3 regions of the Arthrobacter sp. B1I2 genome follow, and region 3 is predicted to be linked to each of the others. Evidence: riboswitches for the same ligand, from Rfam matches in the RefSeq annotation. Region 3 holds a riboswitch; each other region holds the start of a gene.
The links. A riboswitch is a leader RNA that binds a small molecule or an ion and turns the genes downstream of it on or off. The one in region 3 is predicted to bind S-adenosylmethionine.
Positions count from the first base shown of each region.

Region 1: it holds a riboswitch for S-adenosylmethionine, as region 3 does, so the genes downstream of both, QFZ57_RS12285 (aminotransferase class V-fold PLP-dependent enzyme) here and metX (homoserine O-acetyltransferase MetX) in region 3, are expected to answer to the same signal.
Region 2: it holds a riboswitch for S-adenosylmethionine, as region 3 does, so the genes downstream of both, QFZ57_RS06520 (DUF1737 domain-containing protein) here and metX (homoserine O-acetyltransferase MetX) in region 3, are expected to answer to the same signal.

Region 1 covers NZ_JAUSYC010000001.1:2,628,246-2,635,186, forward strand. The annotation lists gene QFZ57_RS12275 (metal-dependent transcriptional regulator) at 1-529, opposite strand, end outside; gene QFZ57_RS12280 (class I SAM-dependent methyltransferase) at 576-1,334, opposite strand; gene QFZ57_RS12285 (aminotransferase class V-fold PLP-dependent enzyme) at 1,398-2,816, opposite strand; SAM riboswitch class IV at 2,854-2,967, opposite strand; gene hisN (histidinol-phosphatase) at 3,131-3,943, opposite strand; gene rsgA (ribosome small subunit-dependent GTPase A) at 3,988-5,103, opposite strand; gene aroA (3-phosphoshikimate 1-carboxyvinyltransferase) at 5,087-6,475, opposite strand; gene QFZ57_RS12305 (DoxX family protein) at 6,482-6,941, opposite strand, start outside.
Region 2 covers NZ_JAUSYC010000001.1:1,402,379-1,409,319, reverse strand. The annotation lists gene QFZ57_RS06535 (pyridoxamine 5'-phosphate oxidase family protein) at 36-500, shown strand; gene QFZ57_RS06530 (TetR/AcrR family transcriptional regulator C-terminal domain-containing protein) at 534-1,238, opposite strand; gene QFZ57_RS06525 (hypothetical protein) at 1,466-1,720, shown strand; SAM riboswitch class IV at 1,908-2,023, shown strand; gene QFZ57_RS06520 (DUF1737 domain-containing protein) at 2,037-2,312, shown strand; gene QFZ57_RS06515 (rhodanese-like domain-containing protein) at 2,309-2,719, shown strand; gene QFZ57_RS06510 (O-succinylhomoserine sulfhydrylase) at 2,720-3,928, shown strand; gene QFZ57_RS06505 (glutamate--cysteine ligase 2) at 4,067-5,293, opposite strand; gene QFZ57_RS06500 (UDP-N-acetylglucosamine 1-carboxyvinyltransferase) at 5,363-6,886, opposite strand.
Region 3 covers NZ_JAUSYC010000001.1:3,849,074-3,856,014, reverse strand. The annotation lists gene QFZ57_RS18000 (bifunctional o-acetylhomoserine/o-acetylserine sulfhydrylase) at 1-1,025, shown strand, start outside; SAM riboswitch class IV at 1,161-1,276, shown strand; gene metX (homoserine O-acetyltransferase MetX) at 1,289-2,404, shown strand; gene QFZ57_RS17990 (MFS transporter) at 2,583-3,965, shown strand; gene QFZ57_RS17985 (zinc-binding dehydrogenase) at 3,969-5,114, shown strand; gene QFZ57_RS17980 (LysR family transcriptional regulator) at 5,133-6,035, opposite strand; gene mmsB (3-hydroxyisobutyrate dehydrogenase) at 6,175-6,941, shown strand, end outside.

The DNA.
Region 1 (6,941 bases), 1.2 Mb from region 3:
CGGCGAGGTAGCGGAGCAGTTCAGGGTTGTCGTCGCTGATCCGGGTGATCCTGCCGGTATGTCCCTGGTCCAGTTCGGCGAGCAGGTGTGCGCGCGGCATCAGCACCTGGCCGTCCGCTGTGGGGATTGGATCCCCGTGCGGGTCACGCTTCGGGTTCCCGAGCTTGGCCGCGACGCGTTCGATGAACGTATCCGACACGGCGTGTTCAAGTTGTTCAGCCTCATCGTGGACTTCGTCCCAGCTGTAGCCGAGCCGCTGGACAAGGTAGGTCTCGATCAACCGGTGGCGCCGGACCATGGCCAGGGCCAGCCGCAAGCCGGCCTCGGTCAGCGTTACGGCGCTGTACGGCTTGTGGTCCACCAGGCCCTGGTCCTTGAGCTTGCGGACCATTTCCGAAACCGAGGAATTTGCCACGCCAAGCCGCTGCGCCAGCTGGGAGGACGTGATGGGTTTGTCCTGCCACTCAGTGAATGAATAGATGACCTTGACGTAATCCTCGATCGAGGAGGAGGGCGCGCCGGTCTTCACACGGTCAAGCCTACCGGCTCGGCGGGGGCCGTACGGGATGCGCCGGTCATGCCTTGACGGCCCGCCACGACAGAGTGAGGTAGGGAAGGTCGAGTTCCTGGTGGGGGCTGTAGGCCAGGTGTTCGTGCAGGTACCAGTCCAGGTTGGCCAGGACCTTGGCCCGCGTCGCCTCGCCGGCCCGCAGGTAGTAGCTGCGTGACTTGGTGAGTTCCATCAGATCCGTGGTGCTGACTTTGTCCTCCCAGCGGGTGACGTGCCCTTCGAGCCCTTGGAATTCAGGTCCGACGACGGGTTTGTGGCCGGGCCGGTACACGTCACCTGCGTGCATGATCCGGGAGAGGCGGTGCACCCAGGGCACGGAGGTGTCCAGCTGGTTCCAGACCAGGCCGAGGGTTCCGTACGGCCGCAGGACGCGGGCCAGTTCGGTGCTTGCGGCCGGGGCGTCGCACCAGTGCCACGCCTGGGCAACGGTGACGACGTCGAAGCCGGCATCGGGCAGGCCTGTCGCCTCGGCAGTCCCGGGCACAGCCGTGGCAGCGGGGTAGTGTTCCTTGAGCTGGGTGAGCATGTCCGCGGAGGGGTCCACGGCCGTGACTGCCAGTCCCATGTCCAGCAACAACGCGGTGAATTTCCCGGTACCGGCGCCGGCGTCGAGGGCGTCATGGGCTCCGGCGGGCACCAGCCACCGGGCCGACTCTTCAGGGTAGCCGGGCCGGACGCGCTGGTAGTGCCTGCCGCCGTCCTGGAAGCTCTGTCCGAGCTCCCGGCGCCGCCCGTGATCGAGCTTGGGGCCACCCCGAACCACCCCTGGCCTCCTTCAGTCAACGCCTTGCGGTACCTTCCGAATCTACCGCATCCGCTGGACTTCTCAGTCGTCCGTGCAGGGGGCAGCGCCGGCCGTTCCCGGCGTGTTGGGGGCCCAATGCGGGTAGGTACGGGAATCGTTGACGGGTACCCAGCGGCCGGCGTCCACCACATAGTCCCATCCCAGTCCGTTGCTGCGCAGCGTCCGGATGCCGGCGAGCAGGCGCTCTGCATCCTCGAGCCGTGAGCCCACCCCGAAGCTTGCGCGGAGGGAACCGGATGGCAGGCCCAGGCGCTTCAGCAGGGGATGCGCGCAGAAGCGCCCGTCGCGCAGGCCCACACCGTGCTCTGCCGAGAGGTAGGCCGCCACCAGTCCTGCGTCGTAGCCCTCAACGGAGAAGTTGACCACGCCGATGGTGTCTGTTTCCGGGTTGGTGTCCTTGAAGATCTGGTGGACCGTGACGCCGTCGATGCCCTGGAGGCCCTCCACCAGGAAGGACCGGATGGCGGACTCGTGGGCATGCCAGCGTTCCTGGTCCAGTCCGGCGATGACCTGGGTGGCACGGGCAAGGGTTGCGGCCCCGAGGACGTTCGGCGAGCCCCCCTCGTGGCGGGCCGGTCCGGTGGCCCAGCTGACGCCGTCGAGCCGTGCTTCCTTGACGGCGCCGCCGCCGGCCAGGTGCGGGACGCCTGCGTCCAGCCAGTCGGGGCGTCCCACCAGGACGCCGGCGCCGAAGGGCGCGTACAGCTTGTGGCCGGAGAAGGCGAGATAGTCGACGCCGTCCGCGCTGATGTCCACCCGGCGGTGCGGGGCGAGCTGGGCCGCGTCCACCACGATCCGTGCCCCATGCTGGTGGGCCAGGGCGGCCAATGCACGGATGGGGAGGATTTCGCCGGTGACGTTGGAAGCGCCGGTGACGGCGAGCAGGCTGACGCCGCCCTGTTCCAGCTCGGCGCGGACGGCCTCAAGGGTGCCGGTGAGCGTGTCCGCGGCAACGATGCTGCGGTGCGGGACGCCCTGCCACGGCAGGAGGTTGGCGTGGTGTTCGATGTCCAGGTAGAGGACGTCGCCGTCGGGGCGGCCATCAGTCACCGGCAGGCAACCTGCCAGCAGGTTCAGCGAGTCGGTGGTGTTGCGGGTGAAGATGACCGAATCATCCGGGCGGCCGCCCACGAAGTCGCGGACGATGGTGCGCGCGTTCTCATACACGGAGGTGCTGATCTGGGAGGCGTAGCCGGCGCCGCGGTGGACGCTCGCGTAGTAGGGCAGGATCTCGTTCAGGTAGGCGGATACCACGGACAGTGCCGGGGCGGAGGCGCCGTAATCGAGGTTGGCGTACCGGACGTGGCCACCCGAAATCAGGGGCGCCTGGATCTCGGCGCCGGTGACGGCAGCGAGCGGCCGGCCGGCAACGGCCTGGCGTGCACCAGAAACGGCGGCTTCGGCAGTGACGGGCTGGGGAGATACGGTGGCAGTTGTCACAGAGACCTCACTTGGTTACAGGACTCCGGCATAGGGGAATCCGCGCTTGCCGTATCCGCTCCGGACCGGCCTGGTCGTCACCCGGGGCACCCCACCGCGAATGGAGGGTTGCCGGCCAGCAAACCGGGGTTTTGCGCTGGCACTCGTGACCTGCATAAAAGCGTAGGACATGGGGCGGCCCGGACTGAAGCCGCGGCAATTGTTAAGGGCTTTGTTACGCACTGCCGAATAAACGACGCCGGACACCTCCCCTGGAAGGCGTCCGGCATCGCAATATTCGTTTTCGCGGCTATTTCACGGGGAGGCTGCGGCAGTTACAGCAGATCATCCAGGTAGGGGTTGAGGCGGTGGAGCACCTCTGAGTGCAGGATCGAGTTCGTGGCCAGGGCGTTCCCGCCAAACGGGCCGTCCTCGCCTTCGAGCGAGGTGAACCGGCCGCCGGCCTCCACCACGATCGGCACCAGGGCGGCCATGTCGTAGAGGTTCAACTCCGGTTCGCAGGCGATGTCCACCGAGCCTTCGGCCACCATGCAGTACGACCAGAAGTCCCCATAGGCCCGGGTCCGCCAAACGTCCTCGGTGAGGCCGAGGAAATCATCCAGGTTTCCGCGTTCCTTCCAGCCCCCCAGGCTGGAGTAGGAGAGGGAGGCGTCGGAGAGTTTCGACACGTCCGACACGCGGAGACGGGTGGCTGCGGCAAGGGACCGTCCCATGTAGGCGCCCATGCCTTTCGCGGCCCACCAGCGCTTCCCAAGGGCCGGGGCGCTGACCACGCCCACCACCGGCTCGCCTTCGTCGACGAGGGCGATCAGCGTGGCCCAGACCGGAACGCCGCGGACGAAGTTCTTGGTCCCGTCAATGGGATCGATGATCCAACGCCGCGAACCGTGGCCGGTGCTGCCGAATTCCTCGCCCAGGACGGCGTCGCGGGGGCGTGAGCGGGAGAGCTGGCCCCGGATGGCTTCCTCGGCGGCCTTGTCGGCGTCGGTGACCGGCGTCAGGTCCGGCTTGGTCTCAACATGGAGGTCCTGTGCCTTGAAGCGGCTCATTGTCTGGTCATCCACGGAGTCGGCCAGGACATGGGCCAGGCGCAGGTCATCGTTGTAGCTCGAAGCGGGTTGGATCATGGTTCCAAACTACCGTCTGCGGACGCTTCTGCCGGGAGAACGCGTCAGTTGACGCTGCCGAGCTCCTTCGTTTCCTGTGCTTCCATCCTTGGGTCCGTACCGAGCAGCCGCCGCAATGATGCCAGCCGGGCCGCGCCCGTGGGACCTGCGTGTCCGCCCGCCACCCAGTCGTCGAGGCCGCAGTCCACCGCGGTTGCCGTGTGCTTGCAGCCCCGTTCACACTTCTCGATGCCGGGGGAGAGGTCCGGGAATGAGCGGAGGATCCGGTCCGGGTCCACATGCGCCAGGCCAAAGGAACGGATCCCGGGGGTGTCGATGATCCAGCTGCCGGGCGGCGCGTCTGCCAGCCGCAAGGCAAGCGCGGACGACGACGTGTGGCGGCCGCGTCCGGTCACAGCATTCACTCCGCCGGTGGCCCGCTCGGCGCCGGTCAGCGCGTTTACCATGGTGGATTTACCGACGCCGGAGTGCCCGAGCATCACGGTGACCTTGCCGTCGAGGTGGGCGCGCAGGGCGGCCACCGCCGCGCTGTCCAGCCGGGCCGAGAGGCCGTCGTCGGAGCGCGCGTCGATTCCCGAGGCCAGCGAGTCCGCGGTCCGGCTGATGATGACCGGGAAGTCCAGGTGGGTGTAGTTGGAGAGCAACTCCGCGGGGTCCTTGACGTCGGCCTTGGTAACCAGCAGGATCGGTTCGATCCCGGCGTCGTAGGCGGCCACGAGTGCACGGTCGATAAACCCTGTGCGGGGCTCCGGGTTGGCGGCTGCCACCACTATCACCAGCTGGTCGGCATTGGCCACCACCGCCCGCTCAACGGGGTCCGTATCGTCGGCGCTGCGGCGCAGGAGGGTGTGGCGGTCCTGGATCTTCACCAGCCGGGCCAGCGTGTCCGGGGCCCCGGACACGTCTCCCACGAGTGAGACGAAGTCGCCCGCAACCACGGGCGAGCGGCGAAGCTCGCGGGCACGCGCCGCAATCACCACGCGCTCGTTTGCCGAGTCCTCGCCCACCACCGCCGTGTACCGGCCGCGGTCCACGGTGATGATCCGCCCGGTGACGGCGTCGTCATGGCTGGGGCGGTCCTTCGTGCGGGGTCGGGAGCCTTTCTTGCTGGGGCGGATGCGAACGTCCGATTCGTCCCAGGAATCAGTGCTCCGCGCCACTGCCGCGCCCCTCCGGTCCGGTGACGGACGCAGTTCCCTGGGCCAGCATGTCTGCCCACAGTTGCGGGAAGTCCGGCATGGTCTTTGCGGTGGTGGCGATGTCCTCCACCTGCACGCCGTCCACTGCCAGTCCCAGGATTGCGCCGGCTGTGGCCATGCGGTGGTCCGCGTAGCTGTGGACGACGCCGGCGTGCAGCGGGGCGGGCCGGATCACCAGGCCGTCGCCGGTTTCTTCGGCGTCGCCGCCGAGCCGGTTGATCTCCGCCACCAGCGCCGCTAGCCGGTCCGTCTCGTGTCCCCTCAGGTGGGCGATCCCGCTGAGCCGGGAGGGGCCCGTAGCGAGGGCACACAGTGCTGCCACCGTGGGAGCCAGTTCACTGGTATCAGCGAAATCGCCGCCCTTGATCTCCGGGCCGCCGGTGACAGTCAGGACGCCGTCAGCCAGGGTGACGCTGGCGCCCATGCTGGCCAGTATATTGCGCCAAAGGTCACCCACCTGCCGGGTTTCCGCCGGCCAGTTGGGGATCCGGACCGTACCCCGTGAGGCCAGGGCCGCCGCCAGGAAGGGACCTGCATTGGAAAGGTCCTGCTCGATCCGCTGGTCCAAGGCACGGATGGGGCCCGGTGCCACCACCCAATGGTTGGGAACGGAGTCGTCAACCGACACGCCGGCACTCCGCAGGACGGCCACCGTCATATTGATGTGGTCCAGGCTGGGGACGGGCTTACCCACGTGTTCCAGGTGCAGGCCCTCGTCGAACCGTGCCCCCACCAGGAGGAGGGCGGAGACGAACTGAGAGGAGGCGCTGGCATCGATCACCAGGTGGCCGCCACGGACCGCGCCCGTGCCTTCCACCACGAAGGGGAGCGACGACGGCGCGCTGCCATCTTCCGCGGAAACGGCCACTCCCAAGGCTTTGAGGGCCTCGATGATGGTTCCCATGGGCCGGTTGCGGGCATGGGGATCGCCGTCGAACACGCTGGCTCCGCTGCGGAGCGCCGCCAGCGGCGGGACGAACCGCATGACGGTACCCGCAAGTCCGCAGTCGATCCTGGCCAGGGACGCCGGCGCCGCAGCCGGCAGCGGAACCACCTCCAGGTCAGGCCCAAAGGCGCCGTCCCCAGGCACTTCGGTGATGACGGCACCGAGCTGCCGGAGCGCGTCGATCATGAGGGCGGAGTCCCTGGAATGCAGGGGCGCCCGCAGCCGGGACGGCCCCTCCGCAAGGGCTGCCAGGACCAGGTACCTGTTGGTCAGGGATTTCGATCCGGGCACCGTCACGGTGGCATTCACGGGCCGGGACGCAAAAGGTGCGGCCCAGTGCTGGACAGGTGTTCCGGATCCGTCCCGGGTGGCAGCTGCTGCGGTCATTCGTGTTTATGCTCCCGTGGCGTGTTCGACGGCGCGGCGGACAGCCTTGTCTGCTTTGGTCAACTTTTTGCTGGTGGTCTTGCGGGCATCGGCAGCCAGGTGCGAGGCGTTCCGCCGGGCGTCGGCGGCCAGGTGCTCGGCGCGCCAGGCCAGGCCGGGCTTCCCGGCGGTGTCCACGGAAGCGAGCAGGGCGCCGCCCGACAGCGAGAGGTTCTTGAGCAGCTGGTTCCGGCGGCTTTCGCGCCCTTCCTTGCTGCTGATATCCGCACTGCGCCACTCAACGAAGGTGTTCAAAAGCGAAATCACCGTCAACAGAGAAGCGGAGAGCCGGGAGAACTTGCCAAGACCGAACAGGACGCCGGCCCCCACCTGGGTTCCGCCGATGACACGGGCAAGGGTCTTGTCGCTGGCCTGGATGGGGAGCGAGGCTGCAGCCTTGCGCAGCAGCGGTGAGAGCTGCTGTGCG
Region 2 (6,941 bases), 2.4 Mb from region 3:
TTTGCCGTCCCGGCATCACCCGTAAGGTGTGCAGCATGGACTCGCAAAAGCTGCCGATCGAGAAATTGTCCTTTGACGACTGCTGGGACCTCCTTGCCAATGACATCGTGGGCAGGCTGGCCATCGTGGTGGACGAACATCCCGAGATCTTCCCCGTGAACTACGTTGTCCACCTGCGCAGCATCTTCTTCCGCACGGCGCCTGGCTCCAAGCTCTGGGGCGCCAGGATGGAGCGGCCGGCGGCGCTGGAAATCGACGGCTACGATCCCGCCACCGAACAGGCCTGGAGCGTAGTGGTGCGGGGCGATACCGAGATCGTCGAGGACCAGACTGTCAAGGATGCCGTTGACAGCCTCGGCCTGGAGCCGTGGCAGCCCGGCGAAAAGGCAAACTACATCAGGCTGAACGCCAAGGCATTGACCGGCCGCAGGTTCCAGGTGAACCGCCCGGACATCTGGAACACCCGCCTCCAGGACCAGCGCAGGGCGTCATTCGAATAGCACCGCCCTGTAAACCAGGTTCAGCGCGGCCCGTCAGCCTCTGGAAACCGAGGCCTGCCGTGACAGCTGCGCTTCCAGCCCGGAGAGCAGGATGGTGAGTCCCTGGTCAAGCTCCGTGGCGCCGTCATACTCAGCCAGCGCCGGCGCCAGGGCACGCAGCCGCGGAAACTCCGTGGCGGGCAGGCGGTGGAGCCCCAGGCGCAGCAGCACCTCGTTCTCTTCCGGGTCCACCACGTATTCCTGCAGTTCGTTCAGGATGTGCCCGTAAAGGAAGCCGTAGTAGGCGCGGTAGACATGGAGCGCATCTGCCGGTTCGAACCCTGCTGCCACCAGCAGGGACAGGATCTGCTCAAGGGGCCGCAGCGTGCCCAGCGGACGCAGGCCCAGCGGCGTGGAAAGGGGCCGGGTCACCAGCAGGGGGACCACGTTGGGGTGCTGGAGTGCCAGGGTCCGCAGATCATGGGCGATTTTCCGCAGCTGGGCTTTCCAGTCAGGGTCGTCCGGATGAACCCCGAGCTGATTCAGTACCAGCTCGGAAACACCGTCCAGCAGTGCGGCGCGGTTCTCGGCATAGCGGTAAAGACTCATCGGGTCCCGGCCAAGCTCCTGCCCCAGGCGGCGCATGGTCAGCGCATCCAGCCCCTCGGCGTCAACCAACTCCAGGGCCTTGGCCAGCACGACCTCCCTGCTCAACCTCGTTTTAGGCCTGCCAGGCCCGGAAGTTTTGGCGGAAATCATTGGTTGGGTCCTCGCTGCCTGCCGTCACCGTGGGGTGATGATTCGAGACGGTTGCCTCACTTGTAGTCTACGGGTAAAGTCTACAGCGTAGAGAAGCGCTGACACCGCTGATGGCCCCGATGCGTTTGACGGGACACGACCTATAGATCCGATGGCCACCGTGCAGGGCCTCGGATCTGCTGCTGTAGCCGAACGGCGGCGCCGCGCACCTAGCGAAGGGAGCCGTCATGGCACATTCGCAGTTCGATACTTTTCTTAACGAAGCCACCTACCCCGACCAGGCATCCGATTCCAGCCTGGACCGCGACCGCCTTTACGGGCTGTACACCAGCTGGTGCTTCATCAACGAGCAGACGCCCGGCACCGAGTCCAGCTTCTGGGAAGCCATGAAATACCGGATTTCGCCGCGCCGCAACGGGCTTCGCATGAAGGGCCCGGCCGCTGCCGACTACATCCTGACCAGCTACCCCGGCCTTGTATAGGGTCCGCCTGGGCTTGCAGGAGGCCGCCGGGTAACGGTGGCACATGATCAAATGCTGCGGCACGCACGTGCCGCAGCATTTTTCATGCCTCCCCGGTAAGAACCCTATCGCCTTGCCATCAGCTCAATTACGGAACATGACGGCGGCGGCGGTGCGGCTTGGCGCGGCAGGTGTTACGTTTTTGGGGAGTAATGAGTACCGGTGTGAAGCCCTGACTGGCCGGTCGGCAACCCTCCCTTTCGCGGCGGGGTGCCTCAGGTGAATACTCGGCATATCGACCGATTCGAGCTGCAAGCGTGAGAGAAGGAGATCCGTCGTGTCCGACGCGCCCGTCCCTGAAGAAAAACTGTCCTACCGCCTGATCACGGGCCCGGACGACCGTGCCTTCTGCGAGCGGATCTCCGCCGCACTGGCTGAGGGCTATGTGCTGCACGGCAGTCCGGCGGCCACGTTCAACGGCACCCGCGTGATCGTGGCGCAGGCAGTGGTCCTTCCGGCTGCGATCGCCTCGGCTGACGCGGCGGTGGCCACTGCGGTGGATGAGCTGGATGCTGAGTTTGAGGGCGAGTTCGACGGCGAGGGCCACGCGTGAGCTACGCAGGGGACCTGACGCCGCAGGAAGCGTGGGAGAAGCTGGAGCAGGGCGCAATCCTGGTGGATGTCCGTACCGAGGGCGAATGGGCCCACATCGGCATCCCGGACACCAAAGCTACGGACAATGATCCGCTGTTCATCCAGTGGACCTTCCCCGGCGGCATTCCCAATCCGGACTTCGTGAAGGACCTCAAGGAGCAGGCGCCGGAGGACCCGGGCGCCGAGTTGGTGTTCCTGTGCCGGTCCGGTGCCCGTTCGGTTGCGGCTGCCACCGCCGCCACGCAGGCCGGCTTCACGTCCTACAACGTGCTGGAAGGCTTTGAAGGCGAGCCGGACCGCTACGGCGAACGCACCGTCAATGGCTGGAAGAACCGCGGCCTGCCCACCAACCTCGGAAAGAACTAAGTGGCTTTCAACCAAGACGCCCCCGGCTGGAACCCCGACACCCAGGCCGTCCGCGGCGGGCTGGACCGCACCAACTTCCAGGAAACGTCCGAGGCAATCTTCCTGAACTCCGGCTTCGTCTACGAATCCGCCGCAGCAGCTGAACGCGCCTTCACCGGCGAAGACGAGCGCTTTGTCTACTCGCGCTACGGCAACCCGTCCGTGGCCACCTTCCAGGAGCGGCTTCGCCTCCTTGAAGGAACGGAAGCGTGCTTCGCGACGGCGTCGGGCATGTCCGCGGTGTTCACCGCGCTTGGCGCCTTGCTGGCTGCCGGCGACCGCGTGGTGGCCGCCCGTTCGTTGTTCGGTTCGTGTTTTGTGATCCTGAACGAGATCCTGCCCCGGTGGGGCGTTGAGACGGTCTTCGTCGATGGCCCGGACCTGGACCAGTGGCGCGAGGCCCTCTCCAAGCCCACCACCGCGGTCTTCTTCGAGTCCCCGTCCAATCCCATGCAGGAGATCGTGGACATCGCCGCGGTCAGCGAACTGGCGCACGCCGCTGGGGCCAAGGTGGTGGCCGACAACGTCTTCGCCACTCCCCTGCTGCAGCGCTGCGGGGACTTCGGCGCGGACGTCATCGTCTACTCCGGCACCAAGCACATCGACGGGCAGGGCAGGGTCATGGGCGGCGCCATCCTGGGCACCAAGGAATTCATCGACGGGCCGGTGAAGCAGCTGATGCGCCACACGGGACCGGCACTTTCGCCCTTCAACGCCTGGGTCCTGACCAAGGGCCTGGAGACCATGAGCCTGCGCGTGCGGCACTCCTCCGCCACTGCCCTGCGGCTCGCAGAGTGGCTGGAAGAACAGCCTGCCGTGAGCTGGGTGAAGTACCCGCTGCTGAGGTCGCACCCGCAGTACGAACTGGCGGCAAAGCAAATGAGTGCCGGCGGTACGGTCCTCACCCTCGAGCTCGCTCCCTCCGGTGGGCGCTCCGGCAAGGAAGCTGCCTTCGCACTGCTGGACGGACTGCGCATCATCGACATTTCCAACAACCTCGGTGATTCCAAGTCCCTCATCACGCATCCCGCCACCACCACGCACCGCGCCATGGGGCCGGAGGGTCGCGCCGCCATTGGCCTGAGCGACGGCGTAGTCCGGCTCTCCGTGGGGCTGGAGGACGCGGACGACCTCATCCGCGACCTGGAACAGGCACTGAAGCAGATCTAGCTGGACGCTTGCCGCCGTCGCGCTTTCGGCGTTTCGCGACACGCATCCCCATTTGCGACGCGCAGATTCCCTTTCGCGCACAATATGTGCGTCGCGAAAAGGAGCCTGCGCGTCGGGAATGAACAAGCCAGTCGTGGGTCAGGACTGGCGGACCCGGAGCAACTCCGGCGTGTCCTCCACGTCTGGGAGATCGAGCGCACCGCGCATTGTCACGTGCACGGCCTGGCGGACCACCGCACCGAATCCCTTGTCCTCCGGCGGCGTCCCGGCGAGGGCCTTGTCGCGCGCGCGTCGCTGTTCCGCGGACCCGGTTCCGCGGGCGATGATGTCCTCCACACCCTGCCGGGCCAGCGCCAGCTCGCCCTGTTCGGCCAGGACGGGGGCCAGGTAATCCACCAGGGAGCGGACGACATCCGCGGCCGGCGCGGGCCGGAAGTTGCCGAAGTCCAGGAGTTCACCGCTTAGTCCGGCACTGCTGGCCTGCCAGGAAGCCATCCGGAGCAGGACGGTCGGAACGGGGGCGGGATCCACACCGTCGCGCCATTCCCTGCTGGCCGACTCCACCAGCGCCCGGACCAGCACGGCGATGAGCGCGGCGTCCTCGGAACGAAGGCACACATCCGCCACGCGAACCTCAACGGTGGGGTGGTTGCGGGACAACCGGGCGTCGAAATACAGCATGCCCTCATCGAGCATGACGCCGCTCTCCAGCAGCCGTGTAACCACCCGCCGGTAGGCAAGGTATGTTCCATAGATGCCTGCCGGCCCCGCCGTCGGCCAGCGGTTCCAGGCCTGGGTGCGGTAGCTTTCGAACCCGGTAGGCACGCCGTTCCAGAACGGCGAGTTGGCACTCAGGGCCGTCAGCACCGCCAGCTTGTCGCGGATGCGGTCCAGGACCGCCACGCCTTCGTCCGGCGACTCGATGAACGTGTGGACGTGGAAGCCGCAGGTCAGCTGCTCCTGGGCGGTGAGGCCAAAGCGCTCCAGCATCCGGGCGTAGCGGGGGTCAGGCGTCGTGTGGGTGGTGGACGCCATGGGCGAGGTGGCCAGTGCCGCCACCCGGGCGCCATGCTTCCTGGCGGCCTGGTCCGCCAGCGCGCGGCCCGCGCGGATCTGTTCGAGCAGGCCGCCGTACTCCAGGCACGGCCGGGTCTGGGTCTCGATCTGCTCAAGCTTCAGCTCGGCACTCAAGCCCATCTCGTCGTCGTAATCCGCGTGGTTTCCGGCATGGTGGACACCCTGGTCCACGGGAAGATCGTCCGCCGCAACGTGGTGGCCGGCAAGGAGGGCGTCAGCCAGGGCAAGCGGCTCTCCGGACTCCGGATCAACGATCAGGAGTTCTTCCTCTACGCCGAACGTACGCATACGAACATTCTGCGGCAGAGGGCGGGCATTGGGACTGCGGCCCGCGGTTCATGACGAAGCATGAACGGATCAGTCCTGGAAGTACTCCACCTTGGCGCCGATCGTGTTGAGGCGCTCCGCCAGGTCCTCGTAACCGCGCTCGATGACGTAGATGTTCCGCAGTTCGGACACGCCCCGCGCGGCGAGCATGGCCAGCAGCAGGCAGGCGGCCGGACGGAGCGCGGGCGGGCAGCCCACCTCGGCGGCGCGCCACTTGGTGGGCCCGTTAACGTAGATCCGGTGCGGATCCAGGAGCTGCACCTGCGCGCCGAGCCGGTTCAGCTCCGTAAGGTAGATCGCCCGGTTCTCGTAGACCCAGTCGTGGATCATGGTCTGGCCGCTGGCGTTGGCGGCAATGACCGCAAAGAACGGCAGGTTGTCGATGTTCAGCCCGGGGAACGGCATGGGGTGGATCTTGTCCTCGGGGGCGCGCAGCTCGGAGGGCTTGGTGGTGACGTCCACCAGCCGGGTGCGCCCATTGCGGGCCATGTACTCGCCGGAAATCTCCAGCTCCTGTCCCATCTGGCCCAGCGTGGCCAGCTCGATTTCCATGAACTCGATGGGAACCCGGCGCACCGTGACCTCTGAGTTGGTGACGATGCCGGCCGTGATGAGGCTCATGGCCTCGATGGGATCCTCGGAGGGGAAGTACTCGATCTCTGCGTCGATTTCGGGCCGGCCGGTGATCTTCAGGGTGGTGGTGCCTACGCCCTCGATGGTGACACCGAGCATCTGCAGGTAGAAGCACAGGTCCTGCACCATGTAGTTGGGGCTGGCGTTGCGGATCACGGTGGTGCCCGCCCGGTGGGCAGCGGCCATAATGGCGTTCTCGGTGACGGTGTCACCGCGTTCGGTGAGGACGAAGGAACGGTCGCGGGTGTCGGCAGGGGGTGCCTGGACGGTGTAGAAACCTGCCGTGGCCTCCACTGAAAGGCTGAACTCGCGCAACGCCTGCATGTGCGGCTCCACAGTGCGGGTGCCAAGATCACAGCCGCCGGCGTAGGGCAGCCGGTACTCCCGCGACTCGTCCAGCAGGGGGCCAAGCAGCATGATGACGCTGCGGGTCCGGCGTGCCGCGTCCACGTCCATGGCGTCCAGGTCCAGGACCGCGGGACGGCGGAGGCGCAGATCCGTGTCGTTGAGCCAGGTGCACTCCACGCCGATGCTGGTGAGTACTTCGACGATGCGGTTGACTTCCTCGATCCGGGCCAGCCGGCGGAGCACGGTGGTGCCGCGATTGATCAGGCTGGCGCACAGCAGGGCGACGCCGGCGTTCTTGCTGCTGTTCACGTCCACGGCGCCGGACAGGGTGTGGCCGCCCTCCACCCGCAGGTGCGTCATCTGCGGCTTGCCTACGTTGACGATGCTGCGGTCAAAGATGTTTTCCAGCCGCTGGATCATCTTCAGGCTCAGGTTCTGCTTGCCCTGTTCCATCCGGGCAACGGCGCTCTGGCTGGTGCCCAGCTCAGCGGCCAGCTGGCCCTGGGTCCAGCCCTTCTCACTGCGGGCGTCCCTCAACATGGCGGCAACGTGTTCGGCGGTCTCCTGCGTCATAAGCAAAAATATATCATAAATGAGCTAGCGCTTCGCCGCCGCGCAGGTTCAGGGC
Region 3 (6,941 bases):
CCGGGGACCATATTGTGGCGAGCCCCAGCCTTTACGGCGGAACCTACAACCTCTTCGCCCACACGCTGAAGAAGTTCGGCATCTCCGTTACTTTCGTGGCCGATCCGGACAACCTGGACCAGTGGCGCGAGGCGGTCCAGCCGAACACCAAGCTCTTCTTCGGTGAAGTGGTGTCCAATCCACGCCAGGATGTCCTGGACATCGAAGGCATCTCCGAGGTTGCCCACCAGGCAGGCGTGCCACTGATCGTGGACAACACGCTGTCCACTCCCTACCTGATCCGCCCGCTGGAGTGGGGCGCGGACATCGTGATCCACTCTGCCACCAAGTATCTTGGCGGCCACGGTTCCGCCATTGCCGGCGTGATCGTCGACTCCGGAAAGTTCGACTTCGGCAAGGACCCGGCAAGGTTCCCCGGATTCAACACCCCGGACCCCACCTACAACGGCCTGGTCTATGCACGCGACCTTGGAGCTGATGGTGCGCTGGGTGCCAACCTCTCCTACATCCTCAAGGCCCGAGTCCAGTTGCTGCGCGATTTGGGCTCGGCGGTGTCCCCCTTCAACGCCTTCCTGATTTCCCAAGGCCTGGAAACGCTGAGCCTGCGGGTGGAGCGCCACGTTGCCAACGCCACGGAAGTGGCGCGCTGGCTGGAAGGAAGGGACGACGTCGAATCCGTCGCCTACGCGGGGCTGCCGTCCAGCCCTTGGTACGAACGTGGCCGCAAGTACGGGCCCAAGGGGACGGGCGCCGTCGTCGCCTTCAACCTGGCCGGCGGGGCGGAAGCGGGCAAACGCTTCGTCGACGCCCTGGAGCTGCACTCCCACGTTGCCAACATCGGCGACGTCCGCTCCCTGGTCATCCACCCGGCGTCGACCACGCACAGCCAGCTCTCCCCGGAGCAGCAGGTGATAGCCGGAGTCCACCCGGGACTGGTCCGGCTGTCCGTGGGCCTGGAGCACATCGATGACATCCTGGCCGACCTGGAAGCGGGTTTCCGCGCAGCCAAGGGCGCCCAAGGCTGAACAGGCGCCTTAACTGCGCCCGCTCAGGCGCCCGCTCAGGCGCGCCTGAGCGGGCGCCAGCGGCCGGCAATCCGGGAAGTCACAACCAGTCACACTCTTGGCCTGGAGCGGGGGGTGTTTCGTACACTCGAACCAGGTCATGAGTGCCAGTGACAGCCCCGGCTTGCTGGCCGGCAACCCTCCATCCGCGGTGGGGTGCCCCGGGTGAGGACCTGGCCTGCCGGTCAAATGACGGCGGGCAAGCGCGTAGAAGAGGTCTTGCCATGACGGTTACCGTCGCCCGAACAGCCATCCCCGAACAAGGAATCGTCCGTTACGCCTCCATCGGGGGACTGGAACTTGAAGCCGGTGGCTACCTCCCGGATGTCACGCTGGCCTACGAAACCTGGGGCACGCTCAATGCCGACGCCAGCAACGCCATCCTGATCGAGCACGCGCTGACCGGAAGCACCCACGTGACCCGCGGCGACACCGACGAAGAGGGCTGGTGGGAACAGCTGGCCGGGCCCGGCGCTCCGGTAGATACGGACCGTTTCTTCGTGGTGTCCATCAACATCGTGGGGGGCTGCTACGGCTCCACGGGACCGTCGTCGCCCGCCCCGGACGGAACCCCCTGGGGCTCCCGCTTCCCCCTGGTCACCCTGCGGGACAGCACCGTGGCGGAGGCCCGGCTGGCAGACCAGTTGGGCATCAACAGCTGGTTCGCGGTCCTCGGCGGATCCATGGGCGGTGCCCGCGCCCTGGAATGGGCCGTGACGTACCCCGAGCGGGTGCAGCGCTGCGCCGTCATCTCTGTAGGGGCCGCCAGCACGGCAGAACAGATCGCCTTCGCGCAGGCCCAGACCCTGGCCATCCGGCAGGACCCCAACTTCAACGGCGGAGACTACTACGGCGGCCCCTGCCCCGAAGAGGGACTGGCGCTTGCCCGGCGCATCGCGCACATCACCTACCGGTCCGCCGCGGAACTGGAAGGCCGCTTCGGCCGCACACCCCAGACGCCCGAGTCGCCCCTGAAGGGTGAGGTGCTGGCCGCCCGCGGCCGCTACCAGGTGGAAAGCTACCTGGACCACCAGGGCAACAAGCTCGTAAAGCGCTTCGACGCCAACAGCTACATCGCCCTGACCGAGGCGCTGATGAGCCACGACGTCTGCCGGGGCCGGGGGACCCTGGCCGAGACGCTGGCCCGGTCCACCGCACGGTTCCTCGTGGCCGCCGTCGACTCCGACCGGCTCTATTTTCCGTCGCAGTCCCAGGAACTGGCCCAGGCCCTGCCCGGCGACGTCGATGTCCACATCATCCAGGCGCCGATAGGACACGACGGGTTCCTGACCGAAATCGGGCAGCTGGGCAACCAGTTGCGGGGCAGCTTCCTGGTCTAGCCAAGCCGGAAAAACCACGTGCGTGTGCATTCCTGCAGATGCGTTCTGCACTAATCGGCGTTGAGGTTGCACCGCAGGCAGACCATACTCAATCGAATCCGGCGTTCGTGGTGTGCATCACACCCGGCCGCCATTGACCGGTCCCCGTGGTGTCGATGACGACACCGAAGGAGTTCGCATGAGTACGGAAAGCTCCGCCGCAAGGCGTACAGAGGAAAACGACGTCAAGGCTTCAGGCCTTAAGAAGGTGGTTACGGCTTCCATGGCCGGAACCGTTGTGGAGTGGTACGAGTTCTTCCTCTACGCCTCCGCCGCCACGCTTGTCTTCGGCAAGGCCTTCTTCTCCAACGCCGGCACCGAACTGGACGGCATCATCGCCGCCTTCCTCACCTACGCCGTAGGGTTCGTGGCACGCCCCATCGGCGGCATCGTCTTTGGCCACTTTGGCGACAAGTTCGGCCGCAAGCAGCTGCTGCAGCTAAGCATCATCCTGGTGGGGGTGTCCACCTTCCTCATGGGCTGCCTGCCCACATTCCAGCAGATCGGCTACTGGGCTCCCGCTCTGCTGGTCGTGCTCCGGTTCGCCCAGGGCTTTGCCGTCGGCGGGGAGTGGGGTGGCGCCGTCCTCCTCGTCGCAGAGCACAGCCCCAGCAAGTCCCGCGGTTTCTGGGCCAGCTGGCCGCAGTCCGCAGTGCCGCTGGGAAACCTGCTTGCCACGGCCGTGCTGTTCATCCTGTCCTCCACGTTGACCCAGGACGCTTTCCTGGGGTGGGGCTGGCGCGTAGCGTTCTGGCTGTCCGCGGTGATTGTTGTGATCGGTTACTACATCCGGACCAAGGTCAACGACGCCCCCATTTTCCTGGAGGCCCGCAAAGAGGTGGACGCCGGCCACAAGGGCTACGGTGTGGCTGAAGTGTTCCGGCGGTACCCGCGCGGCGTCTTCACCGCCATGGGCCTGCGCTTCGCGGAGAACATCCTGTACTACCTCGTGGTGACGTTCTCCATCACCTACCTGAAGACCGTTGTCCAGGCAGATACCACCCGCATCCTCCTCCTGTTGCTCCTCGCCCACGCCGTCCACTTCGCCGTCGTGCCCATGGTCGGCAAGCTCTCGGACCGCCTGGGCCGCAGGCCCGTCTACATGGCCGGTGCGGTCATGGGCGCCACCTGGGGCTTCTTCGCCTTCCCCATGATGGACACCAAGAACGATGCCATCATCCTGGCTTCCGTCATGATCGGTCTCGTGTTCCACGCCTTCATGTACGCAGGGCAGCCTGCCATCATGGCGGAGATGTTCCCCACCAGGATGCGCTACTCCGGGGTCTCCCTGGGTTACCAGGTGACATCCATCGTGGCAGGTTCCCTGGCGCCGATCATCGCCGCCTCGCTGCTGGGCACCTACAAGTCCTCCGTCCCCGTGGCTGTCTACCTGCTCATCGCCTGCGCCATCACCGCCGTCGCGGTCTTCTTCCTGAAGGAAACCCGCGGCATCTCGCTGCACGACGTGGACGCCGCCGACGCCAAGGGCACCGCCGACCTCCTTGCCGCCAGCAAGAAGTAAGCCATGAAAGCCGCCGTCCTGTACTCCACCGTTCCCTCGGCGCCCAAGGCGGGAGCCGCCCCGGGGACGGAAAACTATGCCGACGCCCGGCCGCTGCTGGTGCAGGATCTGGAGCAGCCGGAACCCCGTGCCGGTGAGCTTGGTGTTGCCATCAGCTACTCGAGCCTGTGCCATTCGGACCTCTCGGTGGTGGACGGTTCCCGGGTACGGCCCCTTCCCATGGCCTTGGGCCACGAGGCGGTGGGGCGGGTGGTCTCCGTGGGCGAAGGCGTGCCCGACGTGTCCGTGGGGGACCACGTGGTGCTGGTCTTCGTTCCCAGCTGCGGCCAATGCCGGGCGTGCCTGGCCGGCCGGCCCGCTCTTTGCCACCGCGCGGCAGAGGTCAATGGCTCCGGAGACCTGCTGCATGGGCCGGCGCTCTTGCGGACGCCGGCGGGGGAGCGCATCAACCACCACCTTGGCGTCTCGGCCTTCGCCGATTTCGCAGTGGTGGCGCGGGAATCAGTGGTGGTGATTGACGACGACGTCCCGGATACGGTCGCCGCGATGTTTGGTTGCGCCGTGCTCACCGGAATGGGTGCCGTCCTGAACACCGCCGGCGTCAGCCCAGGGCAGTCCGTGGCAGTTTTCGGCCTCGGCGCGGTGGGCCTGTCCGCCGTCATGGCAGCCCGCCTCGCCGGGGCTGCCGGGGTCATTGCCATCGATCCGAACCAGGGCAAGCACCAGCTGGCCCGCGACGCCGGTGCCACTGCGGTGGGAACGCCGGAGGATGCAGCCCGGCTGATCACGGAAGCTTCCGGTGACGGCGTGGACGTTGCCATCGAGGCCGTGGGCTCAGCCGGCGTCATCGCCTCCTGCCTGGAGCTGGTGACCCGCGGCGGTGCCGTGGTCTCGGTGGGCCTGCCGCATCCGTCCGCCCAGTTGACGGTGCCCGCCCTGCAGTTTGCCGGGGCGGGCAAGCGGCTGCTGGGCTCCTACATGGGGGATGCCGTGCCGTCGCGGGATATTCCGAAGTACCTGGCGTACTGGCGGGAGGGCAGGCTGCCCGTTGACCTGCTGCACACCGACACGCGGCCACTGAGTGAGATCAATGAAGGTCTGGATGCGCTGGCGTCCGGGCAGGTGGTGAGGCGGCTCTTCCGGGCCTGACCCTTCAGAAGACAGTACTCACCCTGCCAGCAGCCCGGACCGCTCCTTCACTTCCTCTTTCAGCGCCGCAATCACTGCCTGCACGGGCGCTGACCGGAGTGACTCCGGGCGTGCCACCGCCCAGATGGGAAGTTGCCGCTCAAAGTCGGCCGCCAGGACGGGAACGAAATTGTCGCACTCTGCCGCCATGAAGTTCGGCAGCAGGCCAATACCCGCACCCTGCCGTACCGCCTCCATCTGCGCAAACACGCTGGTGGCCTGGAAGCTTGTCCGCGGCACCGGAAGCTCGGACGACCAGCGCGGCCCCAGCTCCGCAACCTGAAGTGCGGACTCGACGTACGAGACAAAGCCGTGCTGCCCCACGTCGTCGAGCGTTTCCGGCAGGCCGTGCCGGGCTGCGTAGCCGGGGCTGGCGTAAAGGCGCAGGTAGTAGTTGCTGAGGAAGATGGTTTGCGCGGTGGTGACGTCGGCCCGGCCCACCACGATCTCCAGGTCCACCCCTGACCGGTTCTGGCTGACTTTCCGGGTGGCGCTCAGCATCTCGATGTTCAGCTGCGGGTTCTGCTGCTGGAGCCGCACCAGCGCCGGGGTGACGAACACGGCCCCCACCCCATCTGTCGTCGCGACACGGACCAGGCCGGCGAGCGCGCTCCGGTCCTGGCTGATCAGGCCGGACAGTGAGCCAAGCGTGGCCTCGATTGTCTCGGCGGCTTCCACCGCGGCGGCACCAAGCTGCGTCAGCTCCCAGCCGTGCGGACTGCGTTCCAGGGTGCGGCCGCCCAGCTGCTTGTCCAGGGCCAGGATGCGGCGGGAAATGGTGGTGTGGGTTGTTCCCAGCGTTTCCGCCACGGCGTTGAAGCGGCCAAGGCGTGCAACCGTCAGCAGGATGAGGAGGTCGTCAGGGCTGGGCAACCGTCTCAGGTCCACGCCGGTCCTTCCATTAATGTGCAGCAATGCACATGGCCTCTGTGATTTTTCCCCTTGATTGCACTCTAGCAGGGTGTGATCGTTGACACGGACGGCCGGCAGCAACGCCGGAATGGAGCAAAGGAGCTTACGCATGGCAGTTATAGGTTGGATCGGCCTGGGCAACATGGGCGGCCACATGTCAGTGAACCTGGTGAAGGCCGGGCACGAGGTGCGCGGCTTCGACCTCAACCCGGCGGCCCTGGCAGCGGCGGAGGCAGACGGCGTCAAGCGGACCACCAGTATCGCCGAAGCGGTTGAGGGTGCAGACGCCGTGTTCACCATGCTGCCGAAGGGCGAACACGCCCGTACGGTCTATCTCGGCAAGGATGGCGTGCTGGCCCACGCGGACACCCGCACCCTGCTGGTTGACTCCTCCACTATCGACGTAGCCTCCGCCCAGGAACTGCACGACGCCGCTGCTGCCGCCGGTTTCCGCTTCGTGGACGCCCCGGTCTCGGGCGGCATGAGCGGTGCCGAGGCGGGAACACTGACGTTCATGGTGGGCGGTGAAGAGGGCGCCGTCACGGACGCAACGGGCTTCATCGGCCCCATGGCGGCCAACGTCATCCCCACCGGCGGCCCCACCACCGGGCAGGCCGCCAAGATCTGCAACAACCTGATGCTTTTCATCAATCTTGCTTCCACCGCCGAAGGCGCGGTGCTGGCTGACCGGCTGGGCCTGGACAAGCAGGTGTTCTGGAACATTGCCTCGGTCTCCTCGGGTGACTCGTGGGCACTGCGGACCTGGTACCCGGTGCCCGGGGTGGTCCCCACGGCGGCGTCGAACAACGACTTCGCGCCCACCTTCACCACCGAGCTGGCGAACAAGGACATCGGGCTGGCCATCAGTGCAGCCGA